Regions from separate parts of the Actinoplanes sp. G11-F43 genome, predicted to be linked through region 3. Evidence: riboswitches for the same ligand, from Rfam matches in the RefSeq annotation. Region 3 holds a riboswitch; each other region holds the start of a gene.
What was found. Region 3 has a riboswitch for cyclic di-AMP ahead of ACQ0O7_RS01390 (C40 family peptidase). Riboswitches for the same ligand answer to the same signal wherever they lie in the genome.
Positions count from the first base shown of each region.

Region 1: it holds a riboswitch for cyclic di-AMP, as region 3 does, so the genes downstream of both, ACQ0O7_RS03940 (transglycosylase family protein) here and ACQ0O7_RS01390 (C40 family peptidase) in region 3, are expected to answer to the same signal.
Region 2: it holds a riboswitch for cyclic di-AMP, as region 3 does, so the genes downstream of both, ACQ0O7_RS08100 (coiled-coil domain-containing protein) here and ACQ0O7_RS01390 (C40 family peptidase) in region 3, are expected to answer to the same signal.

Region 1 is NZ_JBNZCE010000004.1:29,827-39,432, forward strand. Features, by position in the region: gene ACQ0O7_RS03905 (FG-GAP-like repeat-containing protein) at 1-667, opposite strand, end outside; gene ACQ0O7_RS03910 (DUF397 domain-containing protein) at 892-1,107, shown strand; gene ACQ0O7_RS03915 (rhamnogalacturonan lyase B N-terminal domain-containing protein) at 1,104-2,714, opposite strand; gene ACQ0O7_RS03920 (pectate lyase) at 2,914-4,209, shown strand; gene ACQ0O7_RS03925 (DNA glycosylase AlkZ-like family protein) at 4,265-5,359, opposite strand; gene ACQ0O7_RS03930 (GNAT family N-acetyltransferase) at 5,374-5,979, opposite strand; gene ACQ0O7_RS03935 (saccharopine dehydrogenase family protein) at 6,072-7,298, opposite strand; cyclic di-AMP (ydaO/yuaA leader) riboswitch at 7,445-7,618, shown strand; gene ACQ0O7_RS03940 (transglycosylase family protein) at 7,619-8,164, shown strand; tRNA gene ACQ0O7_RS03945 (tRNA-Arg) at 8,213-8,288, opposite strand; gene ACQ0O7_RS03950 (ExeM/NucH family extracellular endonuclease) at 8,687-9,606, shown strand, end outside.
Region 2 is NZ_JBNZCE010000006.1:157,771-167,376, forward strand. Features, by position in the region: gene ACQ0O7_RS08080 (ABC transporter ATP-binding protein) at 1-758, shown strand, start outside; gene ACQ0O7_RS08085 (ATP-binding protein) at 839-1,318, shown strand; gene ACQ0O7_RS08090 (beta-phosphoglucomutase family hydrolase) at 1,413-2,153, shown strand; gene ACQ0O7_RS08095 (glycoside hydrolase family 65 protein) at 2,205-4,568, shown strand; gene ACQ0O7_RS08100 (coiled-coil domain-containing protein) at 4,632-5,666, opposite strand; cyclic di-AMP (ydaO/yuaA leader) riboswitch at 5,671-5,803, opposite strand; cyclic di-AMP (ydaO/yuaA leader) riboswitch at 6,011-6,148, shown strand; gene ACQ0O7_RS08105 (coiled-coil domain-containing protein) at 6,147-7,187, shown strand; gene ACQ0O7_RS08110 (ABC transporter ATP-binding protein) at 7,216-7,986, opposite strand; gene ACQ0O7_RS08115 (ABC transporter permease) at 7,979-8,875, opposite strand; gene ACQ0O7_RS08120 (TetR/AcrR family transcriptional regulator) at 9,099-9,606, shown strand, end outside.
Region 3 is NZ_JBNZCE010000002.1:110,894-120,499, reverse strand. Features, by position in the region: gene ACQ0O7_RS01410 (penicillin-binding transpeptidase domain-containing protein) at 1-1,052, opposite strand, end outside; gene ACQ0O7_RS01405 (hypothetical protein) at 1,125-1,895, opposite strand; gene rsmH (16S rRNA (cytosine(1402)-N(4))-methyltransferase RsmH) at 2,048-3,184, opposite strand; gene mraZ (division/cell wall cluster transcriptional repressor MraZ) at 3,331-3,762, opposite strand; gene ACQ0O7_RS01390 (C40 family peptidase) at 4,343-5,128, opposite strand; cyclic di-AMP (ydaO/yuaA leader) riboswitch at 5,168-5,360, opposite strand; gene ACQ0O7_RS01385 (MurT ligase domain-containing protein) at 5,729-6,949, shown strand; gene ACQ0O7_RS01380 (type 1 glutamine amidotransferase) at 6,939-7,652, shown strand; gene ACQ0O7_RS01375 (TVP38/TMEM64 family protein) at 7,689-8,384, shown strand; gene leuS (leucine--tRNA ligase) at 8,845-9,606, opposite strand, start outside.

The DNA.
Region 1 (9,606 bases), on a different contig from region 3:
CGGTGACGCCGCCCGCCCCGCCCTTGAGCACGACGACCGCGCCGGCCGACTCCTGCTTCCCGATCGTCTTCAGCGGAATGCCGATGGCCAGGTCGTCCCGGCCGTCACCGGTGATGTCCCCGGCCGCCAGCGAGGCACCGAACCAGTCCGAGTCGGCGGAAGCGCCGGGAATGCCCGCGGTGCTCTGGCTGAAGTGTTTCGCCCCGCTGATCCGCAGCCCACCGGAACCGCCCGGAACGACCCAGACGCCACCCGCCTGGTATCCCATGTTGCGCAGGTCGGGCTCGGTGTAGTCGCCGATCGCCAAGTCGTCGTACCCATCGGCGTTGAAGTCGCCGACCGCCATCGACCGGCCGAGCTCGGAGCCCGGGTGACCGGGGATCTCGGTGCGCAGGACTTCGCGGTACGCGGTGGACGAGTAGGTGACGGCCACCCCGGCGTAGCTGAAGACGGCGACGTCGTCGCGGCCGTCACCGTCGAAGTCGGCTCTGGTGGGGCCCTTGCCCTTGGCCGCCTTCACGGTGACCGGGGTGCGTTCGGACAGCAGCCGGATGCCGTCGCGGACGGTCTCCGTGGTGGTCGGCGCGGCGCTGGCGGACCCGCCGGTGGTCATCAGGATCGTGGTGGCGGCGATCGCCGTGGCGATCACGGTTCGCGTGTTGCTCATGGGTGCTCCTCGAAGCGTAGGAGCGCAGATTACGCATCGACGCATCTACCGATGTGCCTCTCGGGGCCACCGGCGGATCACGATTCAGCGACGATCCGTCTGCGTCACGACGTACCGGGATCGGATCGTCCTGAACCGGGTGGTTTACACCTGCCTGTCGCCTGATCGCGGCCTGCTCCCGGCCCGGTCGGGCCGTCTATCTTGTGGGGCAGGAGGTGGGCAGGATGTCAGAGAAGTCCTATGCGGACACGTTCGACGCCGGGACCGCGGAGTGGCTGCGCGCCGGCGGGGCCGGAATGGAACACGTGGAGATCTCCCGGTTACCCGACGGCGGTGTGGCCATGCGCAACTCCAGCGACCCGGACACGGTCCTCTTCTTCACCCGGGCCGAGTGGGACGCCTTCACCGGTGGTGTCGGCGACGGCGAGTTCGATCTCTAGGCCGGGTCCAGGGCCAGGGCGTCGAAGATGAAGTTCGGGCTCAGGAACGTCGCACCGCTGCTGCCGCTGACCACCGAGACGGACAGGGTGTTCGCGCCGGTCTTCAAGGCGCTCGCCGGGATCGTGTAGGTGTAGGTGGTGTTGAGGCCCCGCCACGTGCCCCGGGTGACGTTGCGGGAGTTCAGGTTCACCGGAGTGGGGGAGGCCGACGCGGGCGACGAGTAGTTTCCGATGCTGACCGCGGGACGGCCACCGGCGAAGGTGGAGGTGGTGGCGATGCGCAGCTTGACGCCGTTCGCGGGCACCGACGCCAGGGTGAAACCGAGCGCCATCGGTGAGTTGACCGCCTTGAACGCGGCCATCGGGAACTTCGCGGCCCCGTTCGCCACGCTGTAGGAGCTCGCCTTCCACGGCGACATGCGCGCGTCGGACGGGTGCATCGTCTCGATCCGGTCGGCGTTCAGGAAGCCGGCCGGGGTGCCGTCGAACGTGCCGAGCTGGAACAGGGTGCCCGCGGCCGGGACGCTCCCGGAGATGGCCAGGGCCGTGGTGGCGCCCGCCGGCACGGTCACCGACCGGGTGCCGACGGCCAGCTCCCCGGCGTACAGAGTGGCGGTGTAGGTCCCGGGTTTGATGTGCCCGATCACGAACTTCCCGGCTTTCACCTGGCCCCAGTACTGCCCGGTCGGGCCGGCCAGCGCGACGGTGGCCCGCAGGCCGTTCCAGCTGCCGGTGGCGGTGCCGCTGACGCCGCCGCGCTGCGCGTCGGAGAGCATCCCCGGGATGAACGACGCCAGGAAGTCCATGCTGCGTGCGGTCGGCGCGGAGCCGTCGGTGAGAGCGAGGGCGTACGGGCCGTGCAGGCCCAGCCGCAGCGCCTCGGTCTGCTGGTGTCCGCTGAACATGTAGTGCGTGATGTTGACAGCGCCACCGGTGTCGTTGACCTCGATGTCCCGGAAGAACGGGCCGCCCGAGGTCATGTCGGTGTAAGCGGGCAGGATGAACGCCCCGTGCCCGGTGCCACTGGCGCCGAACGGCTGCTGGGTGATCAGCCGCTGCGAGCTGTAGAACTTCGACGCGGTCCGGCCGGCCGCGTTCGCGAAGACGTCCGAGCCCTCGACGGTGGTGCCGAACCCGCCGGTCTTCGCTCCGGCCGGAGAGGTGGTCAGCAGTGACGGCTTCAGCCGGGCGATGAAACGGGCCTCGCCGGGATTCAGCGCCTTGGTGATGTTCGTGGCCATGTAGAGGGTGTTGTCGTTCTTGCGGGCGAAGTAGTACTGGGTCACGCCGATCGACGTGTTCGCCACGCTCACCAGGATCGAACTGCCGTTGTTGAAGGTCTTGCCGGTCACGGCCGCCGACGACCAGCCGGACTGGAACTGGCCGGCGGCGAATCCGGCGGCGGCCAACTCGGTGCCGTTGTGCTTCAGCGACGTCACGTTGCCGTTGCCGCCGTTGATCGTGAACGCCAGGCCGGTGCCGGTGTCGAAGCTGACATTCGCGGCGGCGTTGGCCCAGGGCTGACCGACACCGAGCAGTCCGGCACCGGCGAGAACCGCGGCCGAGGCGAGGCCGGCAGCGAGGGCTTGACGACGTTTACGCGACATGTGACCACCTAGGAGAGCTGTTGCTGACGTCGGGTAGGTGGTCCGGCGGCGCACAAAGGTTGCCCTCTTCTCAGAAATCGTCCGCGGCGTTGACTCCGATTTCCGGGCGCTCCTAGATTGACGGCGCTTCGACTTCCACCATTTCGACGGTTTCCCCATCCGGGCATCGCTGTGCCCGGGTCCGTGGAGAGGATCCGCAATGTCCGAGAAACCTTCCCTGCTGCGGCGCTGGCGGGCCGGCGTCCTGACCGGCGTCGTCACCATGGGCCTCGGTGTCGGCGCGGTCGTGGTGACCCAGCAGGCCAACGCCGCGACGATCGACACCAGCGCGTTCTACGTGCTGAAGAACCGCAACAGCGGCAAGGCGCTGGAGGTCTTCACCCAGTCGACCGCCGACGGCGCCAAGGTCACCCAGTGGGCCGTCAACAACGGCGCCTGGCAGCAGTTCAAATTCCTGGACATGGGCAGCGGCTTCTATCGCCTCCAGGCCAAGCACAGCGGCAAGGTCGTCAACGTGCGGAGCGCCTCCAAGTCCGACGGCGCCGCGGTCGTGCAGTCGACCGGCGACAAGAACGCCACCAGCCAGCAGTGGACCGTGCAGGACATCAGCAGCGGGTACGTCCGGCTGATCAACCGGAACAGCAGCAAGGTCCTGAACATCACCGGCTCCTCCACCGCCGACGGCGCGGCCGCGGTCACCTCGACCGGCAGCACCAGCGCGAACAGCCAGCAGTGGCAGCTCGTCAAGGTCGGCGCGTCGTCCGGTGGCGGCACCACCACCCCGGCCACCCCGGCCACCCCGAGCACTCCGACCGCCGCGTGGCCGTCCGCCACCAGCACCAAGCCGGTCAGCTCGACGATCCCGGTCTCCGGCACGCTCGACGGCAAGAACGTCCGGTACGTCGGCAGCGGCGCCCTGGGCGGCAGCGGTCAGGACGAGGGTCAGGACCCGCTGTTCAAGCTGGCCGACGGTGCGGTGCTGAAGAACGTCATCCTCGGTGCCCCGGCCGCCGACGGCATCCACTGTTCCGGCTCCTGCACGTTGCAGAACGTGTGGTGGGAGAACGTGGGTGAGGACGCGGCCACCTTCAAGGGCGGCGCGTCGGCGAAGTACATCGTGGACGGCGGTGGCGCCCGCAGCGCCGACGACAAGGTGTTCCAGCACAACGGCGGCGGCACGCTGACCATCAAGAACTTCCAGGTCGCCGACTTCGGCAAGCTCTACCGCTCGTGCGGCAACTGCTCCACCCAGCACAAGCGTGCGGTGGTGGTGCAGAACGTGGTGGCCACCGCCCCGGCCGGCAGCCTGGTCGGCATCAACCAGAACTTCGGCGACACCGCCACCCTCTCGGCGATCACCGTGGTCGGCAAGAAGAGCCTGGACATCTGCGTCCGGTTCACCGGCAACAACACCGGCAAGGAGCCGACCAAGGTCGGCACCGGCCCGGACGGGACCTTCTGCAAGTACTCGACCTCGTCGATCACCTTCAAGTGAGCTTCACTCCGGGGTGAGAGAGGGAGGGCTGTGGCGCGCGAGCCACGGCCCTCCCTCACTCGATCGTGACGGTCGCCTCGGTGACACCCCGGGCCCGGGCGACCGTGCCGGCCTCCGCCTCGACCGCGCCGATCCGCGCGGGCGTCAGCGGGGCGAACGGAGAGACGGTCAGATCAACCCGTTCCCTCTTCAGGGCGGCCCGCCACACCCCGGCGATCTCGCCGTCCAGCAGCAGCACGCCCGGGTTGCCGAGGATCCGCCACACCTGCTTCTGCCGGTCCTTGGCGGGCACCAGCAGGTCCCGGTCACGGGCCTGGAGCAGCGGATCCATCGCCGGGAGGAAACGCACCCCGGCCGGTCGCGGCGCCGACTCCAGCAGACCGGTGGCACCGGCCGGCAGCCAGGCCCGCCGGCCGTCCACCCGCACCTCGGCCAGATCGGCCGGCCACACCCGTTTGAGCACCGTGGCGGTGGTGCCCAGATACTTCGCCACCTCACCCGGGCCGGCCGGGCCGAGGAAGCGCAGGTAGGTCTCGATCAGGCGGCCGGCGCCGGCGTTCGCGGCCGGGATCGGTGGCGCGCCGGGGATCGGGCCGAGCGTCGCGTCCCGGCCCCGGGAGATCACCTCCACCCCGCCGGCCAGGCCGGCCTGCTGCCAGACGTTGCCGGCCACGTGCCGGGCCGCGCAGGCCGCGCAGTCGTACGTCACCTCGACCGGAACCCGCCGGCTCACCTCCGTGCTCGCCTCGCCGCGCGGAATGGGCCGGGTGACCACGGCCCGGAACGCCTCGGCGGTCGCGGTGAACGCCCGGACACCCAGCGCGGGCGCGTCCGGGATCTGCCCGCTCCGCATCCGGGCCGCCGCGTCGTCGTCACCGATCGGCCACAGCTGCTCCACCAGGGCCGGCAGGTCGGCGCGCCGGTGCAGGTGCGGGGCGCCGCGGGCGGCCCAGACGGTGATCAGGCGGTCGTCGGCGCCGACGTCGGCGGTGGTCCGGGCGGCGAGGGCCACGTGGGGGGAGCCAGGTGTGTACTCCTGCACACCCAGGTCGAGCAGCGGCAGGTCGGCGGGCCGGTCACCGGTGCGTCCGGCCAGCCCCTGCGCGGCGACCCGGTAGGCCATCACCCGCTCGCGATCCACCTCGATCATGGTCGGACACCCCCTCACCGCCGACCGTACCGCCGCGAGGCGACGTTCCTCCGGCGATCGTCGCGGGTGTCGGCGCGCCCCTCCACGTACTCCCAGGTGTCCAGGTGCACCGGACCGTACGGCCCGGTCTGCTGGATCGCCGGCTCGGCGGCCGGGCGGTACCCGCAGCGACGGGCCACCGACGTGCTCGCGGTGTTGCCCCGGTCGATCCGCAGCAGCAGCCGGCGCAGCCGCAGGTTGTCCATCGCGAACGCGGTGAGCAGGGAGAGTGCCGCCGAGGCCAGGCCGCGGCGGCGAAAGGGCAGGCCGACCAGATAGCCCAGCTCGGCCTCGTGGGCGTCGGCCCGCACGTTGAAGAGCAGCACCTCACCGAGCGGCCGGCCGCCGTCGGTGGTGATCGCGAGCTGGATCCGGCTGCCGTCGAGCCGGCCCCGGTGGGCACGCCGCAGATAGGCCAGCCCGGCCTCCACGTCGAACGGCGACGGCCGCAGTGTCCAGCGGGCGATGTCCGGCTCGTCCAGCAGCGCCACCAGATCGTCGAGATCCTCCCAGCGCCACTCGCGCAGGACGATGCCGTCCCCCGTCAGCCTCAGCGGGTAGGGCAGCGGGCTGACGGTCACCCCTGAATCGTGCCGGTAATTGCACCTTTAGTGCTAGTGGTCTTCGATGCGATCCGGGTCAGATCCTTGATACCGCTTTCGGCCGTTTCGGGTTAGGCCTCACCAGCGGTGATCTCCAATCCGGCGGCGCGCAGCCGGTCGACGAGGGCGTCGCCGATGCCGGTGGCCGGGGTCAGCACCCCACCGTCGGACTCCGGCAGACGATCCCGGTCCAGGGCCAGGGCCAGGGCGGATTCGCCGAGCATGACAGCCGTCGCGGCATACCCGGGATCGCCTTCGGCCCGGACCCGGGAGCGGTAGCGCGCCCCGGTCGTGGTGGTGGCGAAGATGTCCACGGTGAAGTGTCCATTGCGGCGGGTGGCCTCGTCCGGGCCGGTGCCGGGGGCGGGCAGGAGCCGGTCCAGCACGAACCGGACCGGCGGCACGGTCAGGCCGACGACCAGGCCGGTCATCAGGATCTTGGTGGCCCGGGCGAGGACCGGGGAGGCGGCGGAGGTGCCGACGCTCATCACCTCGCGGTAGCGGAACCCGCGGCCGTACGCCCACCCGCGCAGCGCGTTGCTCCGGCGCACCACCCGGGTGTTGTAGGAGGCCATCACGAACGGCGCCAGATGCCCGCGCAGTGTCGGGTGCACCGCGGAGCCGGGCAGGGTGAGCATGTCCGGCTGGCGGCCCAGGTCGGGTTCGGCCTCCCGGTCGGGGCTCAGCGAGTACGGGCTGGCGCCGATCCGCCGCAGCCGCCGGTCCCGTTTCATCTCGTCGATCTGGTGCCGCATCGAGTCGATGGTGCCGCCGCTGATCCCGCCGCGCATGCTGGTCACGACCAGTGTGGTGTCGGTGAGTTCGCCGGCGCCGTCGGCGCGGACCCGCTCATGCAGGACGTGCACCCCGATATCGGACGGGATCGAATCGAAGCCGCAGGAGTGCACGATCCGTGCACCGGTGCGCCGGGCGGTCTCATGGTTGTCGTCGATGCTGTCCCGGGCGAACAGCACCTCACCGGTCAGATCCACGTAGTCGGTGCCGGTCTCGGCGCAGGCGCGGGCCAGTGCCCGGCCGAACTTCGCGTACGGCCCCACGGTGGTCACCACCACCCGGGTCCGGGCGGCCATCGTGGTCAGGGCCCCGGTGTCGTGCGCGTCGGCGACCACGATGGGCAGTTTCAGGCCGAGCCGTTCCAGTCGCTGCGCGGACCGGCCGGCCAGCGCGAGCCGGGTGCCCTCCGGGGCGCTGCCGGCCAGATGCTTCGCCACCAGCGCTCCGACGAAACCCGAGGCACCGTAGACGATCACGTCGAACTCGCGCTGTCGATCGCTCATGGCTGCCGATTGTGCACCCTCCGTGGAGGGTTGGGTACCCGGCGCGGCGCGCCGGGATCAGCACGTTATCCACACAAAGGAAGATCAAAGCAGCTAATTTGTGACCAACAACTCCATTGCGACGGCCCGCACCACGCGGGCACCGCCGACCGGTAACGCCGAGTCCTGCCGCCGGTCGCGGATCTACACGAAACAGGCACGGAGCGGGGGACCCACACGTTCCTCGGCGCTACGGCGCCTCGGGGTGAAGCCGCCACGCGCGGCCGGGCACCTCTGCCCGAACCCGACAGCTGACCTCGCAGGCGTGGAGGAGAAAGCTCATGGTTCAGACAAGTGCACAGTTGAAGCGCGTCATCGGACTGACGATCGCGTGTGTCGCCGGAAGCGCCGTGCTGTCCGGGCCGGCCTCGGCCGTTCCCGCCGACATCAACTGGGACGCGATCGCGCGCTGCGAATCCGGTGGCAACTGGCGCATCAACACCGGCAACGGCTACTACGGCGGCCTGCAGTTCAGCCATGGCACCTGGCGGGCGTACGGCGGCGGCCGGTACGCCAGCACCGCCAACCGGGCCAGCAAGTCGGAGCAGATCCGCATCGCCGAGCGGGTGCTGCGCGGGCAGGGCATCGGCGCGTGGCCGACCTGCGGGCGCCGGCACGGCTACCAGCCCGCCTCCCGGGCCAAGAAGCGCACCTCGCACGTCCGCAAGGCCTCGAACGGCTCGTACGTGGTCCGCCGCGGCGACACCCTGGCCGGGATCGCCGACCGGTACGACGTGCGGGGTGGGTGGAAGGCGCTCTACCGGGCCAACGCCGGCACCCTGCGCAGCCCGCACCGGCTGGTGGTGGGGCAGCGCCTGAAGCTCTGAGCGAAGCCGGCCGGCCGCTCCGCGAGTGCGGGGCGGCCGGTGCGCGCATGGTGGGCCCGGCGCGACTTGAACGCGCGACCTACCGCTTAGGAGGCGGTTGCTCTATCCACTGAGCTACGAGCCCATGCTGATCTGTGCTGAGGGTACCAGGACGGCTCGGCTCCGGAGGTTGACGTACTCGATGTGGCCTGATCCGCCGATCCGTGCCGGTTGACCGATTTCGTCATCGGCATACCATTCCGCGCGGGAAGTTTTCCGGGGCGTGTCGGTGGATCTACATTTCGGCGACCGTACAAAAGCGAACAATGAACGGCGGGAAAATCCTCACTCCAATGTGCAGGGCATGACCTTTCCGTTACCTATCCGATTGTCTTTCGTCACCCGAACTACCTACGCTCCGGCGGATCTACTTCGTTCGGAGGGTCCACCTCGATGCGTTCCTACATACGCAGCGTGGGTGTCGCCGGACGGTCCATCCCCGTACCGAGCCCTGCCGGGTTCCGTGCGCTGGGTGCTGCCGTCATGGCGACCGCGCTTGGTCTCAGCCTCACCGGCCCGGTTTCCGCGGCCACCGATGTGCCGTTCATCAGCGAGATCCACTACGACAACGCCGGTGCCGACACCGGCGAGGCGATCGAGATCCAGGCCCCGGTCGGCTATGACCTGAGTGGCTGGAAGATCTACCTCTACAACGGGACCGGCGGCGTCACCTACAACCCGACCACGACGCTCAGCGGTGTGGTCCCGTCGTCCGGTGTGGTCGTCACCGAATACCCGGTCAACGGTCTGCAGAACGGTGACCCGGACGGCGTCGCGCTGGTGCAGCCGGACGGCACGGTCAGCGAGTTCATCAGCTACGAGGGCACCTTCACCGCGACGAACGGCCCGGCCGCGGGCCGGCTCAGCGTCGACATCGGAGTGGCCCAGACCGGCTCCTCGCCGGCCGGCCACTCACTGCAGAAGATCGACGGCAAGTGGACCGGGCCGGCGGCGAACAGCTTCGGCAAGGTCAACACCGCGCCGGCCACCCCCGAGGAGCCGGAGGAGCCGGGCGAGCCCGGCGCCGGCTGCGAGACCGCCGTCACCCACACGATCGCCCAGGTGCAGGGCACCGGTTCGGCGACGCCGCTGGCCGGTCAGGTGGTCACCGTCGAGGGCGTGGTCACCGCCGACCACCGCACCGGTGGCTACAACGGCATCTACATCCAGACGGCGGGCAGCGGTGGGGACCGTCCGGTCGCCGCGGGCACCCCCTCCGAGGCGATCTTCGTCTACCTGACCAACAACGCCGCCAACCACCCGTCGGTGGCCATCGGTGACACGGTCAAGGTGGCCGGCACGGTCAGCGAGTACAACTCGCTCACCCAGATCACCATCGGCGCGAAGGCCGACGTGGCGGTCTGCGCCACCGGCGCCACCCTGCCCACCCCGGTCCCGCTGAC
Region 2 (9,606 bases), on a different contig from region 3:
TCACCGGGATGACCCGGGAGCTGGGCGTGACGACCATGTATGTGACGCACGACCAGTCCGAGGCGCTGACCATGGCGGACCGGGTGGCGATCATGCGCCGGGGCGTGCTGCAGGACCTGGGTACGCCGACCGAGGTGTACCGCCGCCCGGCCACGCTCTACGTCGCGGCGTTCCTCGGCTCGCCGAAGATGAATCTGCTGGAGGCCGCGGTCTACGTGCACCTCGATCAGTACATCGCGCTGAAGTTCGGTGAGCAGGCCCTCTACATGCCGTGGAACGACCCGCGGGCACGGGCGGTGGCCCGCTACCACGGCGAGCGGATCGTGGTCGGGATCCGGGCCGAGGCGCTCACCCCGGTCACCCCGGACACTCAGGGCCCGGTCTTCCAGGGGCGGATCCGCTACCTGGAGCACCACGGGCACGAGTCGCTGGCGTATCTCGACATCGGCGCCACCGCGATCGTGGTGGACGAGACGGGTTCGCCCGCGGTCTCCCCGGACGCCGGCGGCGGTGGTGCCTTCAAACGTGCGCTGCAGCGACTTTCCCGTTCGAATTCCGGCCCGGATTCGACCCCGGGGGGACAGCCGGACCTGTTGAACGATCCCGGCCGGCACCACCGCAAGCCGGCCGAGCTGTCCGTCCGGCTGGCTCCGTACCCGCAGGTTTCACCTGGTCATCCGCTTGCGGTGGCGGTTCGGCTGGATGCCCTGCACTTTTTCGACGAGCGCGGCGACCGCATCGACGTGGGGTGGCGCTGATGAACGAGTCACGCCACTTCCGGGCGCGTTCCAGTACGCCTGCTGCCACCGAACGGCCACAGCGCGTAGGCTGCACCACGGTGGAGGACAGGACCGGCCGAAGCGTGCGCTCGGCTCTCGACGGGGAGCCGAGGATCGATGCCGCCCCGCCACGGGTGTGGCCGGTGTTGCTGGACCGCGCGTTCGGCCCGGACGACATCACCGTCCTGCGGCACGAGTCGACCCGGGTGATGGTGGCCGCGGGTCTCGGCGGGGATCGCCTGGACGGCTTCGTGCTGGCCGTCAACGAGGTGATCACCAACGTGGTGCTGCACGCGGGTGGTGAGGGCCGGATCGTTCTCAAGATCGAGGGCGGTTCGGTGTGGTGCGTGGTCACCGATTCCGGCCCGGGCATCCCGGGCGCCTATCTGGACGGCCCGCACACGCCCGAGGCGTTCGAGGTCGGGGGACGCGGTCTGTGGCTGGCGCACCAGTTGTGCGACGAGGTCACCACGGCCACCGGCCCGATCGGGACCTCGATCGGACTGCGGATCGGCATGGACGCGGTTCGCGCTTCTTAGTGAAACACCTGGTTGAACGTGTTGTGAAACGTCCTGGAAATGTGAAGGTGCCCTTCAGGTCTCGCCGCTGAACGTCTCCGGCTACATTGGGCGCGTGCTCGGACTTCCTTCACAGGTGACCGCTTGCCTCTTCGATCTCGACGGCGTGCTGACACAGACCGCGCTCGTCCACGGTGCCGCATGGAAACAGACGTTCGATTCATTCCTGGAATCATGGGCCGAACGGCATGATCAGGAATTCGTGCCATTCGATTCCGGAGCCGACTATCACCGATATGTCGACGGCCGGCAGCGCGCCGACGGCGTGCGGACCTTCCTCGCCTCCCGCGGCATCATCCTGCCCGAGGGCGAGCCCGACGACGCTCCCGACCGGGAGACCGTCAACGGGGTGGGCAACCGGAAGAACATCCTGGTGCTGCAGAAGATCAAAGAGGGCGCCGTCGAGGTCTATCCCGGATCCGTCGAGTACCTGAAGGCGGTCAAGGCGGCCGGTCTGCGCCGGGCTGTCGTGTCGGCGAGCGCCAACTGCAAGGACGTCCTGGAGGCGGCGGGCATCGCCGACCTCCTGGAAGCCCGGGTGGACGGGGTCGTCGCGCGGGAGCGGGGCCTGCCCGGCAAGCCGGCTCCGGACACCTTCCTGCTGGGTGCGAAACTGCTCGGCATCGATCCGGCGAACTGCGCCGTGTTCGAGGACGCACAGGCCGGTGTGGCCGCCGGGCGCGCGGGCGGGTTCGGCATCGTGATCGGGGTGGACCGGGTGGGCCAGGCCGACGCGCTGCGCGAACACGGTGCCGACGTGGTCGTCACCGACCTGTCCGAACTCCTCCAGCCGTAGATCCGTCTTCCATCTGTAAAGACCTCCTGATCAGTTACGAGAGGCACGACCGTGATCCGTGAACGGGCTTATCCCGTCGACCCATGGCACATCCGGGAGACCCGGCTCGACCTGGACCTGCTGGCCCAGTCCGAATCGGTGTTCGCTCTCTCGAACGGGCACATCGGGATACGCGGAAACCTGGACGAGGGCGAGCCGCACGGCCTGCCCGGGAGCTACCTGAACTCGTTCTACGAGCTGCGGCCGCTGCCGCACGCCGAGGGCGGGTACGGGTTCCCGGAGTCCGGCCAGACCATGGTGAACGTCACGAACGCCAAGCTCATGCGCCTGCTGGTGAACGACGAGCCGTTCGACGTCCGGTACGGCGAGCTGCGCTCCCACGAGCGCTGCCTGGACCTGCGCAAGGGCGTCCTGGAACGGGTCGTCGAGTGGGTGTCGCCGTCCGGGCAGGGCGTGCGGGTGCGCACCATCCGCCTGGTCTCCTTCACCCAGCGCGCCGTGGTGGCCTTCCTCTACGAGGTGGAGCCGCTGGACACCGCGGCCCGGCTGATCCTGCAGTCCGAGCTGGTGGCCAACGAGCAGCTGCCGCCGATGAGCAAGGACCCGCGGGTGGCCGCGGTGCTGGACCGGCCGCTGCAGGCCGAGGAGATGCTGGAGCAGCGCACCGGCGGCATCCTGGTGCACAAGACCAAGGCCAGCGATCTGCGGATGGCCGCGGCGATGGAGCACCTGGTGGAGACGCCGGGCCGGCACGCCATCACCACCGAGGGCCACCCGGACTGGCTGCGCACCACGGTGGCCTGCCGGCTGGAGCCCGGCCAGACGCTGCGGGTGGTCAAGCTGGCCGCCTACGGCTGGTCCAGCATGCGCTCGCTGCCGGCCCTGCGCGACCAGGTCGGCGCGGCTCTGGCCAGCGCCCGGCTGGACGGCTGGGACGGCCTGGTCCAGCAGCAGGAGGACTACCTGGACGCGTTCTGGGACCACTCCGACGTCAAGGTCGAGGGTGACCCGGAGGTCCAGCAGGCGGTCCGCTTCGGCCTCTTCCACACGTTGCAGGCCGGCGCCCGGGCCGAGCAGCGCCCGATCGGCTCCAAGGGCCTGACCGGACCGGGGTACGACGGCCACACCTTCTGGGACGCCGAGACCTTCGTGCTGCCCGCCCTGACCTACACCCAGCCGTCCGCGGCGGCCGACGTGCTGCGCTGGCGGCACTCGACCCTGGACCTGGCCCGGGAGCGGGCGCAGACGCTCGGTCTGCAGGGCGCGGCGTTCCCGTGGCGGACCATCCGCGGTCAGGAGTGCTCCGGGTACTGGCCGGCCGGCACCGCGGGCTTCCACATCGCCGCCGACATCGCCGACGCGGTCCGCCGGTACGTGCAGGCCACCGGCGACTACGACTTCGAGCGTGAGGTCGGCCTGGAGCTGCTGGTGGAGACCGCGCGGCTGTGGCGTTCGCTGGGGCACCACGACCGGCACGGGCGCTTCCACATCGACGGTGTCACCGGTCCGGACGAGTACACCGCCATCGTGAACGACAACATCTACACCAACCTGATGGCGCAGCAGAACCTGATGACCGCGGTCGAGGCCTGCAAGCGGCATCCGGACCTGGCCCGCAAGCTGGGTGTGGACGACGAGGAGACGGCGTCGTGGCGGGACGCGGCGGCTGCCGTGCACCTGCCGTACGACAAGGAACTGGGTGTGCACCAGCAGTGCGAGGGCTTCACCCGGCTGCAGGAGTGGGACTTCGAGAACACCCCGCCGGAGGGGTACCCGCTGCTGCTCAACTACCCGTACTTCGACCTGTACCGCAAGCAGGTCATCAAGCAGGCCGACATCGTGATGGCGATGTACATCCGGGGTGACGCGTTCACGCCGGAGGAGAAGGTGCGCAACTTCGCCTACTACGACGCCCGGACCGTCCGGGACTCGTCGCTGTCCGCCTGCATCCAGGCCGTCCTGGCGGCCGAGACCGGGCACCTGGAGCTGGCCCACGACTATCTGGGCGAGGCCGCCCTGATGGACCTGCACGACCTGCACCAGAACGCGCGGGACGGCGTGCACGTGGCGTCGCTGGCCGGCACCTGGATCTCGCTGGTCGCCGGGCTGGGCGGCATGCGGGACTTCAACGGCCAGCTCAGCTTCGCGCCGCGGCTGCCCAGCCGGATCAACAACCTGGAGTTCTCGCTGCTCTGGCGGGAGCTGCGGCTGCGGGTGAGCGTCACTGCGGACGAGGTGACCTACTCGCTGCGCAACGGTGGCGGGCAGGCCCGGCTGACCCTGCTGCACCACGGTAAGGAGATCGAGGTCACCCAGGTCCGCCCGGTGACCATGCCGATCCCCGCCGCGGTGCCGGCCGGCCCGGCGCCGGTCCAGCCGCACGGCCGGGCCCCGGTCCGCCGCGCGGTGCACTGACCGACCACAAGGAAAACGCCCCCGCTCTCGTGGAAGAGGGCGGGGGCGCTTTTCTACGTGTCGTTACAGCATGGAGACGTGTACGTGGTCGGTGTGATCACTGACACCGTGGTACGCCTTCCAGCCCGACGCCGGGAACCAGATCTGCTTGTACCAGATCACGTAGTAGATCCCGAGTGCGTCGGCGTTCCGTACCAGGAACGCGGTGAGGTTGTTGCCGTACTTCATCTCCTTGGTGCTGTCCGCCGAGGAGAATCCGCTCTTCTGCAACGACCAGTCACAGGCCCGGCCCTTGGGGTGCTCGAACGGCCCGCCGGTGCGGAAGCACCCGACGAACATGTCGAAGCCGGCCTTCTTGGTCTCTTTGTACATGTTCAGCGTGCGCTTGGTGATGCAACCGCTGGTGGTGGGGTCCTTCTCGGTGCATCCCTCGGCGGAGAAGCCCCCGCTGGAGTTGCGCGGCGCGGCCTTCGCCTTGTCCGACTTGGCGTCCACCAGGCCCTGGTTGACGGTCTGGTTGATGCCGGTGCTGGCGCCGACCAGGTCGAGCTGCTTCTCGGCCGATTCCTTCTGCTTCGCCAGGACGTCGAGCTGCTGCTTCTCGTTCTTGAGTTCGGCGTCGAGAGCCGCCTTCTTGCTGGTGACCTCTTCGATCACCGCGTTGAGCTCGCTCAGCTTCTTGTCGTGCAGCGTGTTGATCTCCTCGAGCGAGACCGCCTTGCTCAGGAAGTCGTCCGAGGAGCTGCTGTCCAGCAGGAAGGTGACGGTGCTCAGGTTGCCGGTCAGGTACTGCTGACGGGCGATCGAGTTGACCTCGGGGATCAGCACGTCCCGGCGGGACTCGGCCGCCTTGATCTCGCCGGCCAGCTTCTTCTGGTTCTTGGTGGAGGCGGCCACGGCCGCCTTCGCGGAGACGAAACGCCGGTTGGTCGACTCCATCAGGCTCGACATGAGCCCGTCCGACTTCGTCTCCGAAGACGGCGCCGGGTTCTCGTCACCGGGTTCCGCGGACGCGGGCGAGGCCGGTGCCAGGAGCATCGCGGCGGTCACCAGCGGTGCCAGGGCAAGTATCAGCCACCGGCGGGGACTTGCTGTCATCAACAGTTCCTTCCGTGACTCCGCCGACCGAGTTAGCTGACGGGTTCGGGACGGAAGCAATCCCTACCGCAACTGCGGATACACCCCAGTGACCTGGTTCCCCGGTTCGTCTCGCGACGATTGGGCGGTGGCCTGCCGGCAACTCGGGGGCGGTGCCGTCCTGGCAGGACCGGCGGCCAGTTTACCCGAGATATCGCCATGGATCAGGCCCCGGTGAGGGCCAATGCCGTTACTGTCCACTGACTATCCGTAATTGCTGTCACGGCGTGTATCGGGGCAAATGCAACGCGTACCAGAACTGTCGATACTTGGATCGAGTGGGTATGGTCGTGGCGGTTCCCGCGCGGGAACCGCCGCCTAATCGTCATCAATGACGAGCCGGGGATCCATTTGTTCTCCGGGGTGAATCCGCGCACAGCGGTAGGGATTTCCTTCGTCCCGAACCCGTCAGCTAACCCGGTCGGCGGCCGACGGAAGGAAATGCCTGTGCAGCAGAACACTGCGCGGCGATTAGCGGCATTGATGGCGCTGCTCGTCGCCGCGTGCGGACTGGCCTACGCCCCCACGGCGGCCTCCGCGGCCCCCATCCTCACCGCCCCCGGCGACTCCGGAGACGACGGCGAGGGCGGCTCCAAGTCCCTCATCGAGCAGCTCGAGAAGGCCTCCAGCGGCTACGTCAAGGCCCAGAAGAAGCTCAAGGCCTCCAAGGAGCAGCAGGTCAAGCTGGCCGCCGAGATCAAGCGGCTGGACGCCGAGGTGGGCCCCAAGCAGAAGACCCTCGACCTGCTGGCGACCCAGGCCTACACGGCCGGCCGCGCCGGGCCGATGGCCACCCTGCTCGGCTCCGACTCGGCCGAGGGCTTCCTCGGGCGGGCCGAGACCCTGGCGCTGGTGGCGACCGACCAGAACCGGGCGATCCAGGACATCAAGACCACCCTGGACACCCAGCAGAAGGCCAAGACGGCTCTCGACGTCACCATCAAGGACCAGAGCAAGCAGGTCACCGTGATGGCGAAGCAGAAGCAGAACGCCGAGGCCGCGCTGAAGAAGGCGAACCAGGGCGCCGCGGCGGGCAGTTCCTCCGACGGCGGTGGCAGTGCCTCCGCCCAGCCGGCTCCCGGCAATCTCGGGTCGGGTTGCACCGAGACCGACCCGACCGGCACCGGCGGCTGCCTCACCCCGCGCACCCTGCACGCGCTGAAGCAGGCCAAGTCCGCCGGGTTCACCCGATTCACCAAGTGCTGGCGCACCCAGAACAGCGGTGAGCACCCCAAGGGCCGGGCCTGTGACTTCTCCTCCGAGAAGGGCACCTTCGGCGGCGACGCCACCGGTGCGGACAAGCGCTATGGCGACAACCTGGCGAACTACTTCATCAACAACGCCGGCAAGCTCGATGTGCTCTACGTGATCTGGTACCGCCGGATCTGGCTACCGAGCAGTGGCTGGCGGGCCTACAGCGGGGCGGGCGGCGACCCGTCCAGCGACCACACCAACCACGTGCATCTGTCGATCGACGGCTGACCGCACGCGCCGGCGGCTACGAGGCCTATCACCTGCGGGTGTAGGCCTCGTACTCTTTCATCACGTCGGCGGTCGGGCCGTCGGCGCGGATCGTGCCGGCCTCCAGCCAGATGCACCTGTCGCAGGTGTCCCGGATCGACTGTTCGCTGTGGCTGACCAGGAACACCGTGCCCGCCTGGCCGCGCAGCTCACGGACCCGCTGCTCGCTGCGCTTGCGGAATTTGGCGTCGCCGGTGGCCAGCGCCTCGTCGATCAGCAGCACGTCGTGCTGCTTCGCGGCGGCGATGGAGAACCGCAGCCGGGCGCCCATGCCGGAGGAGTAGGTCCGCATCGGCAGCGACGAGAAGTCGCCCTTGTCGTTGATGCCGGAGAAGTCGATGATCTCCTGCTTCTTCGCCGCCACCTCGGCCGGCGACATGCCCATCGCCAGGCAGCCCAGCTCCACGTTGCGGTCGCCGGGCAGCTCGTTCATCAGGGCCGCGTTGACACCGAGCAGCGACGGCTGGCCGGACGCGTAGATCGCGCCCTTGGAGACCGGCAGCAGCCCGGCCACCGCGCGCAGCAGCGTCGACTTGCCGGAGCCGTTGGTGCCGATCAGGCCGATCGCCTCGCCCTTGTAGGCGATGAAGCTCACACCCTTGACCGCGTGCACCTCGCGGATGTTGCCGGCCTTCGCTCCGGTCACCAGCCGCTTGAAACTGGCCAGCGGGCTGGAGTTCGGGGCGGCGCCCTGCTGGACGCGGTAGATGATGTGGGCGTTGTCCGCGATGACGGTGGGGGTGCGCTCGCTGTCAGCCACGGCCGTAGCCCTTCTCTCCACGCCAGAAGTACACGTAACCACCGAGGCCGACGATCAGGCTCCAGATGGCCGCCTGGATCCACAGCACGGTGGGGGGATTGGCCAGCTCGACGTTCTCCAGCAGCGCGTGGCGGGCCAGCTCGATGAAGATGAGCAGCGGGTTCGCCTCGACCACCTGGAGCTGCCAGCCGCTCAGCACGTTCTGGAACATGGTGACCGGGTAGAGCACGGCCGACCCGTACAGCCAGAACCGCATGATGAACGGGATCAGCTGCTTGACGTCGCGGACCTTCGAGCCGTAGCGGGCCATGAACATGCCCAACCCGACGTTGAAGAACGACTGGAGCAGGATCACCGGCAGGAGCAGCAGCCACTTGACGGTGATCGGCTCGCCGGTGGCCAGCACGATCACCATCAGGACCACCGCCGCGACCAGGAAGTTCCTGATCTCCACCAGCGCCGCGGAGAGCGGCAGGCTGGCCCGGGGGAAGTGCAGCGCCCGGATCATGCCCAGGTTGCCGGTGATCGCGTTCGTCCCGGTCTGGACCACCGACTGGGTGAACTGGAAGACGAAGACACCGATGCAGAGGTACGCGATGAAGTTGTCCATCGACCGGTGTGTGTTCAGCACCAGGCCGAAGATCACGAAGTAGACGGCCGCGTTGATGACCGGGGTGAGCACCTGCCACACCGCGCCGAGCTTGGTGTTGCCCAGTGAGGACGTCATCTTGGCGCTGGCGTGTGCCTGGATGAAGTGCCGGTAGGACAAGAGCTGCCGGGTGTACTCCGGAAGGCTGGGCAGCCGACCGGACGCGCTCAGGCCGTTACGCCGGGCCAGCTCCTTGAGGGGGAGCCCGGTGTCGGCCGGGGCGACCGCCGTATCTGGCATGGGGTCGTGCTCCGATCTAGTCGGCCCGCTGGGGACGGCGGAATCCGATGCCTGGTGCGAGGTCACGGAAATCAGCATGACAGGCTCCCGCCGACGCCGATGGAACGGGTTCGTATCGACGTCAGGTGGACGGTAGCCGACCAAACGGCGGAACGCAACCGTTACGTCGTAGCGCTATAGTGGCCGGGTGGCGACAAACAAGCGCGCACCAGCCGGAGCGGCGGTGCTCCGAGGCGACATCACCGTGGCGATCCGAAATGCGGTCATGAGCGAGCTGGCGGAGGTGGGTTACGGCAGGCTGTCCATCGAAGCCGTCGCCCGTCGCGCCGGTGTCGGCAAGACCGCGATCTACCGTCGGTGGAGCAACAAGCTAGAGATGGTAATGGAGATAGTCTCCGATGTCGCGGAACGAAAGGTTCCACTTCCCGACACCGGAAGTTTCACCGGCGATCTCCAGCTTCTCCTGCTGATCGTCAGCACGGCCCTCAAGCACCGGATGGCCTCGCAGATCATCCCGGACCTGATGGCCGAGGCGGCCCGCAACCCGCAGATCGCCGAAACCCTGCAGCGGGCCATGCGGACCCACCAGCAGGCCGTCGGGGAGAAGCTGATCGGTCAGGCGATCACCCGGGGTGAGCTGCCCCAGGGCACCGACCCGGACGTCGCCGTCGACATGATCCTCGGCCCGCTCTACTGGCGGCTGGCCGTGGCCCGGCAGCCGATCACCGACG
Region 3 (9,606 bases):
CGGGCCAGGTAGCGGAACTTCAGCCAGCCCTCCACCAGCTTGGTCCGCTGCATGTCCGCGACCAGCTCGGACTGGGCCACCCCGAGCAGCGGCGCGAGCTTGGCGGCCGTACCGGGGATGTCCTTCTGCAGTTCCAGGTTCTCCGGGTCGACGTAGACATACCGCGCCTCGACGCTGTGCGCCAGCACGTTGCCGTTGCGGTCCAGAATGCTGCCGCGCGGCGCCGGGAGCGTCACGCTGCTCAGCCGCTTCTCCCGCAGTTCGATCAGGCTCGCCGCCTCGGCCGGGGAGGTCGCCACCTGCAGCACCACCAGGCGCACACCGATGGTGACGAAGAGCGAGAGCGCCAAGACCGTGCCCAGACGCAGGCGACGGTTGCTGTTGGCGAGTTTCGGCGGTTCGGCGGGGACCGGCCTTCTCTCCTTCGCCGTACGCGGGGAGGGGCCCCGCCCCCGGTCGGTGACCCGGCGGCCACCACTCGGGGACTCGGGGCGCTCGCGCCGGCCGGAGCGCCGCTCCCGATCGTCGCGCCGTTCCCTGGTCTCCCGGTTCGGCCGGCTCTCCCGGGCGCGGCTGTCCCGGGCAAGGCTGTCCCGGGCAAGGCTGTCCCGGGTACGGCCGTCCTCCCGGTCCCGCGCCGTCGAGCGGCTCCGCGGTTCCGCGGTCTCCCGGGCCTTACCACGGCCGCGTGGTTCCCCGGTGTCCTTGGCCCGGCCACGGGTACGCGGCTCGTCGCTGTCCTTGGCCCGCCCACGGGTACGCGGCTCGTCGGTCTCCTTGGCGCGGCTCCGGGCGCGTGGCTGCTCGCTGTCGCGCTGGGCCGGAGGCTGTTCGGTGGCCCGGCCCCGGCCCCGGGTGGCGCGCGGGGCGCCGTCGCCACCGTCGAGCACCTGCAGCGCGGGCCGGAACGGGTCGGCGTTGCGGCCGGAGTCACGGGGCACCCGGCCGCGCTCGGCCACGGTCCGCCCGCGCGGCGTGTAGGCCCGCGCGTCGCCGATGCTGGTGCGGCCCCGGCGGACCTCACGGCCGTCGCCCGGCTCGTCTCCGGTCAGGTCACGTGACGAACCGCGCCGGGGCTGATTCCCCCGGCGCGGTGTCTCGTCGTCTCGCGGCGACACGATGGCCTACCGTTGCGCCGGGGTGAGTTCCCCGACGATCGTGCCCGGCTCCGCACCGACCGCACCGGGGGTCTTCTCCCCGGCGGCGTTCCCGTCGCCGGCACCGGCGGTGGCCGCGTCGCCGCCACCCGCCGTGGCCGGGTCGCCGCCACCGGCTTTGGCCGCGTCGCCGCCACCCGCCGTGGCTGAGTCGCCGCCACCCGCGGTGGTCCCGCCGTCGGCGGCCTTCTCACCCAGGCCGTCCCGGGTGGTCGGGGAGGTCCGGCCCTTGGCCGGGTTGAGCGGGCCGACGACGGTGCCGTCCGGCAGCCAGAGGACCGCCGGGTCCTCGGCCGGGACCAGGCCCAGCCGGCGGGCCGCGGCGGTCAGGTTGCCCGGCCCGGAGGCCTCGACCAGCTGCCGCTGCAGTTCCTGCTGCTGCTTGTCGAGGACGGCCTTCTCCTCGCGGAGGGCGTTCAGCCGGAACGACTGCTCCATGGTCTTGGTGTTGACCAGCAGGATGCCGACGACCCCGATCAGGACGACGGCGATGATCGCGGCGGCGAAGGTGGCGCGGGGTGCCCGGATCGGCAGTGGTGGCGCCACCCAGAGGCGGGGCCGGGCCTGTGGAGCCGGTGCGGCGTCGCCGGTCACCTCGATGGAGAGCGCGGTGGCGCCGTCGACGGGTGCGACCGTCTCCCGGCCCGCCCCGCCCCGGATCCCTGACCGGCGCGTGTCGGCCCCCTCGGATCGGCGCGCCGCCCGCGCACCGGTCCCGGTGTCGGCATCGCGGCTCACCCGGCGCTGCGGCCCCCCGGCCGTACCGCGCGTCTGCGTACGGCCCCCCGACCGCGACGCTTCGGATCGCTCGCTCATGCTCTTCCCTCCCCCTCTTCTGTTCGCCCCCGAGGCGTAACCGCCGTGGTCCCCCATGCGTTGGGAACTCGGTGCTACTCGGGCTTCCCCCGCCGGGGACGCCCGGTCGTCCGGGGCCGCTCGCGGCCGGCTCCGAACGCCCTGTCCGAATTCCTCACCTGCTCCTGCTCGTCGATCCGTTCCACCGCGCGCAACTTCACCGAGGCCGCCCTCGGATTGGCGGCCACCTCGGCCTCGCTGGGCAGCTCCGAGCTCCTGGTCAGGAGCTTGAGGCTGGGACCGCTGCCGGGCAGCTCGACCGGAAGGTCGATCGGCCCGGTGCTGCGCGCCCTCGCGGTGAGCGCGCGTTTGACGATCCTGTCCTCCAACGATTGATAACTCATCACCACAAGTCGCCCGTGCGGTGCCAACACGTCCAAAGCCGCCGGAACAGCCCCTTCCAGGGCGTCCAGCTCGGCGTTGACCTCAATGCGTAGTGCCTGGAAGGTGCGTTTGGCGGGATTTCCACCCGTTCGCCGCGCGGCGGCTGGGATGGCGTCCTTCACCAGCTCGGCCAGTCGTGCCGTGGAGGTGATCCGCCCCTTCGCCCGCTCCCGCACGATCGACTGGACGATCCGCGAGGCGAACTTCTCCTCGCCGTACTGCCGCAAAACGCGAACAAGATCACCCGGTTCGTACGAGTTGACGATCTCCTCGGCCGTCACGCCGCGGGACTGGTCCATCCGCATGTCCAACGGAGCGTCCTGCGCGTACGCGAAACCCCGGTCCGCCTCGTCCAGCTGCAACGACGACACCCCGAGATCGAACAGGCCGCTGTGGATCGCCGGAACGTCCAGCTCGGCGAGGACCCGCGGCAGCTCGTCGTAGACGGCGTGCATCAGGTGCGCCCGGTCACCGAACCGGATCAGCCGGTGCCGTGCGTGCTCCAGCGCCTCGGTGTCCCGGTCCAGTCCGATCAGGACGACATCCGGGTACCGCTGCAGAACCGCCTCGGCGTGCCCGCCCAGACCCAGCGTGAAGTCGACGTGGACGGCACCCGGCAGCCTGAGGGCGGGATCGAGCAGTTCCAAGCAGCGCTCGAGCAGCACCGGCACGTGTGTGCCTCGCGGCTCCCCCATGTCAAACCCCCATGCCGTACCGGCTCGCGTCTCACTCGTCTGTTCCATGTTGCTGTCCGGCCCGGTCGCCCGTCCGTACCGCCAGATCCCCATCCGCTCTCATGACCCGCGCCGGCGAACCGGCCCGGACACGCGCCTGGCGCCGGGGAAGAGGCGCCAGGAGCGGGAGCGGCTGGAGATCTCGAGGTACGGCGAGAGTGGCTTCCGGGCCGAACCGACGGCCCACCGAGTGCCACGCCCTACAGTCCGCCGGGCAGCACCCCCTCCTCGATGTCGGCGAAGTCTTCCTCGCTCGCCGAGAGGTAGTCGTCCCAGGACTGCTTGTCCCAGATCTCGACCCGGGTGCTCGCACCGATCACCACTAGATCGCGACCAAGACTGGCATACTCCCGCAAATGGACCGGAATCGTCACCCGGCCCTGCTTGTCGGGCACTTCATCGTGGGCACTCGCGAAGAACACCCGGCTATAAGCCCGAGCGGCCTTGTTGGTGACCGGAGCCTCACGTAGCTGACCGGCGATGCGCTGGAACTCCGGCATCGGGAACACGTAAAGACAGCGCTCCTGCCCCTTCGTGATCACGACACCTCCCGCCAGCTCATCACGGAACTTAGCCGGAAGGATCAGCCGGCCCTTCTCGTCGAGGCGCGGAGTGTGCGTGCCGAGGAACATCGGCCCCCACCCTTTGCCGTGGCGACCGCTCCATCGCGGAGGGAGTGGACCGCCGTGTCAACTCGGGCCGGCAGGTCCGGCGTCGCTCCTCCGCCCTGCCACTGCGCTCCACTCTACTCCACTTCCCTCCACCTGCAACCCGAACGCGTCCACTCCCGAGCCGTTTTCGCAGACGTTGTCGCAGCTCAACGGCGGTGGAGGGGAATGGGGGCCCGGACCATGATCCACTCCGTCCAGTTTCCGACATCGAGCGCTCCAGGTCGCAAATCCCCCGACTTGTCCCCCGGAAAAGTCCGGGCCCACGCTCGGGTGGAGGAAAGTGGAGCGACCCCGGGGAGGAAAGTGGAGTGCCGGAGGGTCGAGACAGGACCCTCGGGGCGCGTACCCGATCGGGGTGTTGAAGCAGCCCCCGGACATGCCTGTGGGGCGTGACCCGCGCCCGGGTCACGCCCCACAGAAGGCGTTGCTATTCCTTACTTACTAGAGACGCTGCGCGACAGTCCCCACTAGAGACGCTGCGCGACAGTCCCCACTAGAGACGCTGCGCGACAGTGCTCAACTACGTGCCGCTGCGCGACGGTCAGGCGACCAGCCGCTTCACGACGTAGTTCTTGCTCCAGATCTTGTGCTTGCCGACGCGCTTGCCGGTGCTCGGCGAGTCGTACATGTATCCGTTGCCGGCATAGATACCGGCGTGGTAGCCGTACGAGCCGTTACGGAAGATGATCAGGTCGCCGACCTTCTTGTTCTTCTTGGCGACCGACTTGCCGTACTTCTGCTGCGAGTTGGCCTTGTGCGGCAGCTTCTTGCCGGCGGCCTTCTTGTACACGTACTTGGTGAAGCCGGAGCAGTCGAAGCGCTTCGGGCCGGACGCGCCGTACTTGTAGAGCGCGCCCTTGTGCTTCTTGGCCTCGGCGAGGATCTTGGCGCCACTGGCGACGACCTTGACCTTGACCTTGGAGGTCACCTTCTGGTTGTACCCGGAGCCGGTGAAGACGGTCCGGACGTAGAGGGTGCTCTTGGGCTTGGCCGTCAGCGTGACCGCTTTGCTGCCGACCTTGCCGCTGTCCAGGTTGCGCCACGCGCCGTTGCTGTAGCCCTGGAGACGGACGGTGCCCTTGGCGACCTTGCCGGTGGCCGGGTCGATCACCTTGGCGGTGACCTTGAGGGTGGAACCCCATTTGAGGTTCCGGGTGCTGGTCGTGGCGGCCAGCTTGGGGGTGACCTTCGCGGCGGCCGACGAGGCGGCGACCGGGGTGACGGCGGTGGTCGACGCGGCCGCGGCGGGCGAGGCGGCGATCAACTGGCCGGCACAGAGGCAGAGACCCAGAGACAGTGCGACGGTGCCGGGGCCGAATGCGGGCATGCGGCGGCGACGGCTCGAACTGTGTTCGTGCACGGTAGAGATTTCCCTCCGGCACGCCTGCGAGGTTAGCTGTCGGGTTCGGGCGGAAGGGCTTGCCCGGCCGCGGGTGGGCGGCTTCACCCCAAGGTTTCTCCCTGGGTGCGGCTCGCCGTGAAGCGAGTCGCGGGGAGAGACCGCGAATGGGTCCCCCGTCCCTGCCCCCGATTGCCTTGGTTGTCGGCTTGCTTGCTGTGTCGCACCGTCCGGCCCGGGGCAGGGCTCGGCGTGAACCGATCCGGTGCGGCCGGCGGCGGTGTGCTGCCGGCTGATCCTTGGTACCCGACTCGGCCCATGATCGTCAGCATGAGGACGATCACCCTAGGTAATCGACACAAAAGCTCATGTCCAATTTGTAAGCTCCGGAAAACAAATGCCGCGACGCAAAGTGATCGGTTCACTACAAGCAGTCGAAGGTTACGGGTGAATCAGAACACACAATTAGTTGAGCACCACGTCCGAAAAGCCCGGACCGGGGAAAACTCCGAATAGGCCGTGATCTTGATGGTCTGGCAACGCGACGTAACCTTCGAGTCCGGTACCCTCGCTGGCGTGACGGACGGAATGCCTCTCATCGCCAAGGTCGCGACCTCGGTGTCGAAGACCGCTGCGGCGCTCTCCAGGGCCGCGGGCCGCGGCGACGGTTCGGTGATCGGTGGCTGGATCGGCCTCAAGATCGACCCCGACCTGCTCGCCCACCTCGCGGCCGGACGCGCCGTCGCGCTGGTCTCCGGCACCAACGGCAAGACCACCACGACCCGCTTCACCGCGGCCGCCGTCGGGGTCCTCGGCCGGGTCGCCACCAACGGTTACGGCGCCAACATGCCGACCGGCCACACCTCGGCGCTGGCCAAGGAGGGGCACACCCCGTTCGCCGTGCTGGAGGTGGACGAGCACTACCTGGCCCAGGTCATCGACCAGACCAAGCCCAAGGTGGTGGCGCTGCTCAACCTCTCCCGCGACCAGCTGGACCGGGCGAAGGAGGTGGCGATGATGGCGCAGATGTGGAAGACCAAGCTCGCCTCCCACCCGGAGATCAAGGTGGTCGCCAACTGCGACGACCCGCTGGTGGTGTGGGCGGCCAGCGGCAGCCCGCAGGCCACCTGGTTCAGCGCCGGCCAGCGCTGGCTGGACGACTCGTTCGTCTGCCCGGAGAGCGGCCACCCGATCGAGCGCGCCCAGGGCGACTGGTGGTGCACCGGCTGCCCGCTGCGCCGGCCGCGCCCGCAGTGGGTGGTCGAGGACGAGGGTGTGATCGACCCGCGCGGTGACTGGCACCTGGTCAAGCTGCAGCTGCCCGGCCGGGTCAACGTGGGCAACGCGGCCACCGCGCTGGCCGTCGCCGCCGAGTTCGGGGTCCGCCCGATCGAGGCGCTGCGCCCGCTCGCCGGGGTGGCGTCGATCGCCGGGCGCTACGCCCAGGTGGACAAGGACGGCCGCAACATCCGGCTGCTGCTGGCGAAGAACCCGGCGAGCTGGCTGGAGGCCTTCGACATGGCCGACCAGGCGCCGACACTGCTCTCGATCAACGCCCGGGACCCCGACGGGCTGGACACGTCGTGGCTCTGGGACGTCGACTTCTCCCCGCTGCGCGACCGGCCGGTGCTGATCACCGGGGACCGGGCGTACGACCTGGCCGTCCGCCTCCAGGTGAACCAGGTGCAGTTCCGGCACGTACAGACTTTCGACGAGGCGCTCCGGTCCGTGCCGCCCGGCCGTCTCGAAGTGATCGCCAACTACACGGCGTTCCAGGACATCCGAGCGGAGTTGGACCGTGTCAACTGAGGCCCTGCGGATCGTGTGGATCTACCCCGATCTGCTCTCGACCTACGGCGACCGCGGCAACCTGCTGATCCTGGCCGCCCGGGCGGCGGCCCGGGGCATCCCGGTGGAGACCTACGAGGTCCGCTCGGATCAGCGGATGCCCAACTCGGCCGACATCTACCTGATCGGCGGTGGCGAGGACGGCCCGCAGGCGCTGGCCGCCCAGCGCCTGCTCGCCGACGGCGGTCTGCACCAGGCGGTCCACCAGGGCGCCGCGGTATTGTCGATCTGCGCGGGTTACCAGTTGCTCGGTCACTCGTTCTTCGCCAAGGGGGCGAAGTGCGCCGGGCTGGGCCTGCTCGACGTCCACTCGGACCGGGGTGAGACCCGGGCGGTGGGCGAGCTGCGCGGCGACATCGACCCCCGGCTGGGGCTGCCGGCGCTGACCGGTTTTGAGAACCACGGCGGCCGCACCCACGTCGGCCAGCACGCCGCACCGCTGGCCCGGGTCACCGCGGGCATCGGCAACGACGGTCAGACCGAGGGCGCCTGGGCCGGCAAGATCCTCGGGACGTATTCGCACGGCCCGGCGCTGGCCCGCAACCCAGCCATCGCCGATCTGCTCCTGAAATGGTCCACCGGCGCGGATAGGCTCACGCCGCTCGACGACACGTGGAGCGAGAAACTCCGCAACGAGAGGCTGGCCGCGGCGAGCCCGGCATGACTTCCTGAATCGACGACGATGGGGCGGTAGGCCTGTATGACCGACAACCTGAACGCCTCGGCGCCGAGTTCCTCCGGCTGGAAGCGGCGTGCTGTCCGCTTCACCCTGCTGGGGCTCGGTGTCGGCGCTCTCGCCGTCGGTGCGGCGGTCCTGCCGCTGCGGGAGATCGGTGACACGGTGGTGTCGCTCGGCCCGGCCGCCGTGGTCGCGGTGGCGGTGCTGGGCGGCATGCTGTTGTCGGCGCTGGTCCCGCGCACCCTGATCACGATGACCTGCGGCGCGCTGCTGGGCGCCGCGCCCGGGATGGCGGCCGCGCTGGCCGCCGCGGTGATCGCCGCGGTCGCCACCTACTACGCGGGCCGCTGGGCCGGCCGCGGCGCTCTCCAGGCCCGGGCCGGCAGCCGTCTGGCCCGGCTGGACGGCTGGCTGAACCGTCGTGGCCTGGCCGCCGTGCTGCTGGTCCGGTTCCTTCCGCTGGCCCCGTTCGGCCTGGTCGGCTACGCCTACGGCACCACCAGCGTCTGCCAGAAGCGGTACATCCTGGGCACCACGATCGCCGCCATCCCGTCCACCATCACCTACGCCGTGATCGGCGCCGCGGTGGTCGCCCCCGGCGAGATGAACCTGGTCACCCTGGTCCCGGCCGCCTTCAGCTTCGTCCTCTCCACCGCGATCATCCTGCGCTGGCGCCACACCTCCCGGCGCGCCGCGGCCGCCGCCGTTCCCGCCTGACCCTCTTCATCCGGTACGCCCCAGGGGCCCCCGACCGCAACGGACCGCCCTGTCTCGTCCGCGCGAGGAGGTCCCGGCACCGGACCGTCCGGCGCCCGCCGGGCGAATGCGGCCCCCCAAACCCGCGTGCCAACTTCCGGTCCGAATCGCACCACAACGCGGCACGAAACAACGAACCACGACCCGCGTGCCGCGTTGCGGTCCGCAACGCACCACAACGCGGCACGAAACGGCCAACCAGCAACCGCGTGCCGCGCAACGGTCCGGAACGCACCGGAACGCGGCACGAAACGACGAACCAGCAACCGCGTGCCGCATTGCGGTCCGCAACACACCACAACGCGGCACGAAACGGCCAACCAGCAACCGCGTGCCGCATTGCGGTCCGCAACGCACCGGAACGCGGCACAGCGGAAACGGCCCGGCCCTCGATGAGGGGCGGGCCGTTTCCGGGTTCGGGTCAGATCACGACGCTGACCAGACGGCCCCTCACCACGATGACCTTCTTCGGCTCCTTGCCGGCCAGCACCTCGGCCACGGCGGCCAGCGCGGCCGACCGTACCTCAGTCTCGGGGGTGTCCGGGGAGACCTCGACCCGGCCGCGGACCTTGCCGTTCACCTGCACCGGGTAGGTGATCGCGTCGGCGACCAGCTGGGCCGGGTCGGCGACCGGGAAGTCCGCGTAGGCCAGCGAGCCGGTGTGCCCCAGCTTGCTCCACAGCTCCTCGGCCATGTGCGGCGCGAACGGCGACATCATCAGCACCAGCGGCTCGACCGCCTCCCGGGACACCACCGGCAGCGGGGTCAGCGTGTTGGTCAGCTCGATCAGCTTGGCGATCGCGGTGTTGAAGCGCAGCTCGGCCATGTCCTCCCGGACACCGGCGATGACCTTGTGCAGGACCTTGCGGCTCTTCGGGTCCAGCGGCTCGTCGGACACCTTGACGGCGCCGGTCTCCTCGTCGATCACCAGGCGCCAGGCGCGCTGCAGGAACCGCTGCGAGCCGACCACGGCACGGGTCTCCCACGGGCGGGAGACGTCCAGCGGGCCCATCGCCATCTCGTACACCCGGAAGGTGTCCGCCCCGTACTGCTCGCACATCTCGTCGGGGGTGACGACGTTCTTCAGGGACTTGCCCATCTTGCCGTACTCCCGCTGCACCTCCTGGTCACCCAGGAACCACTTGCCGTCGCGCTCGACGACCTCCTCGGCGGGCACGATCAC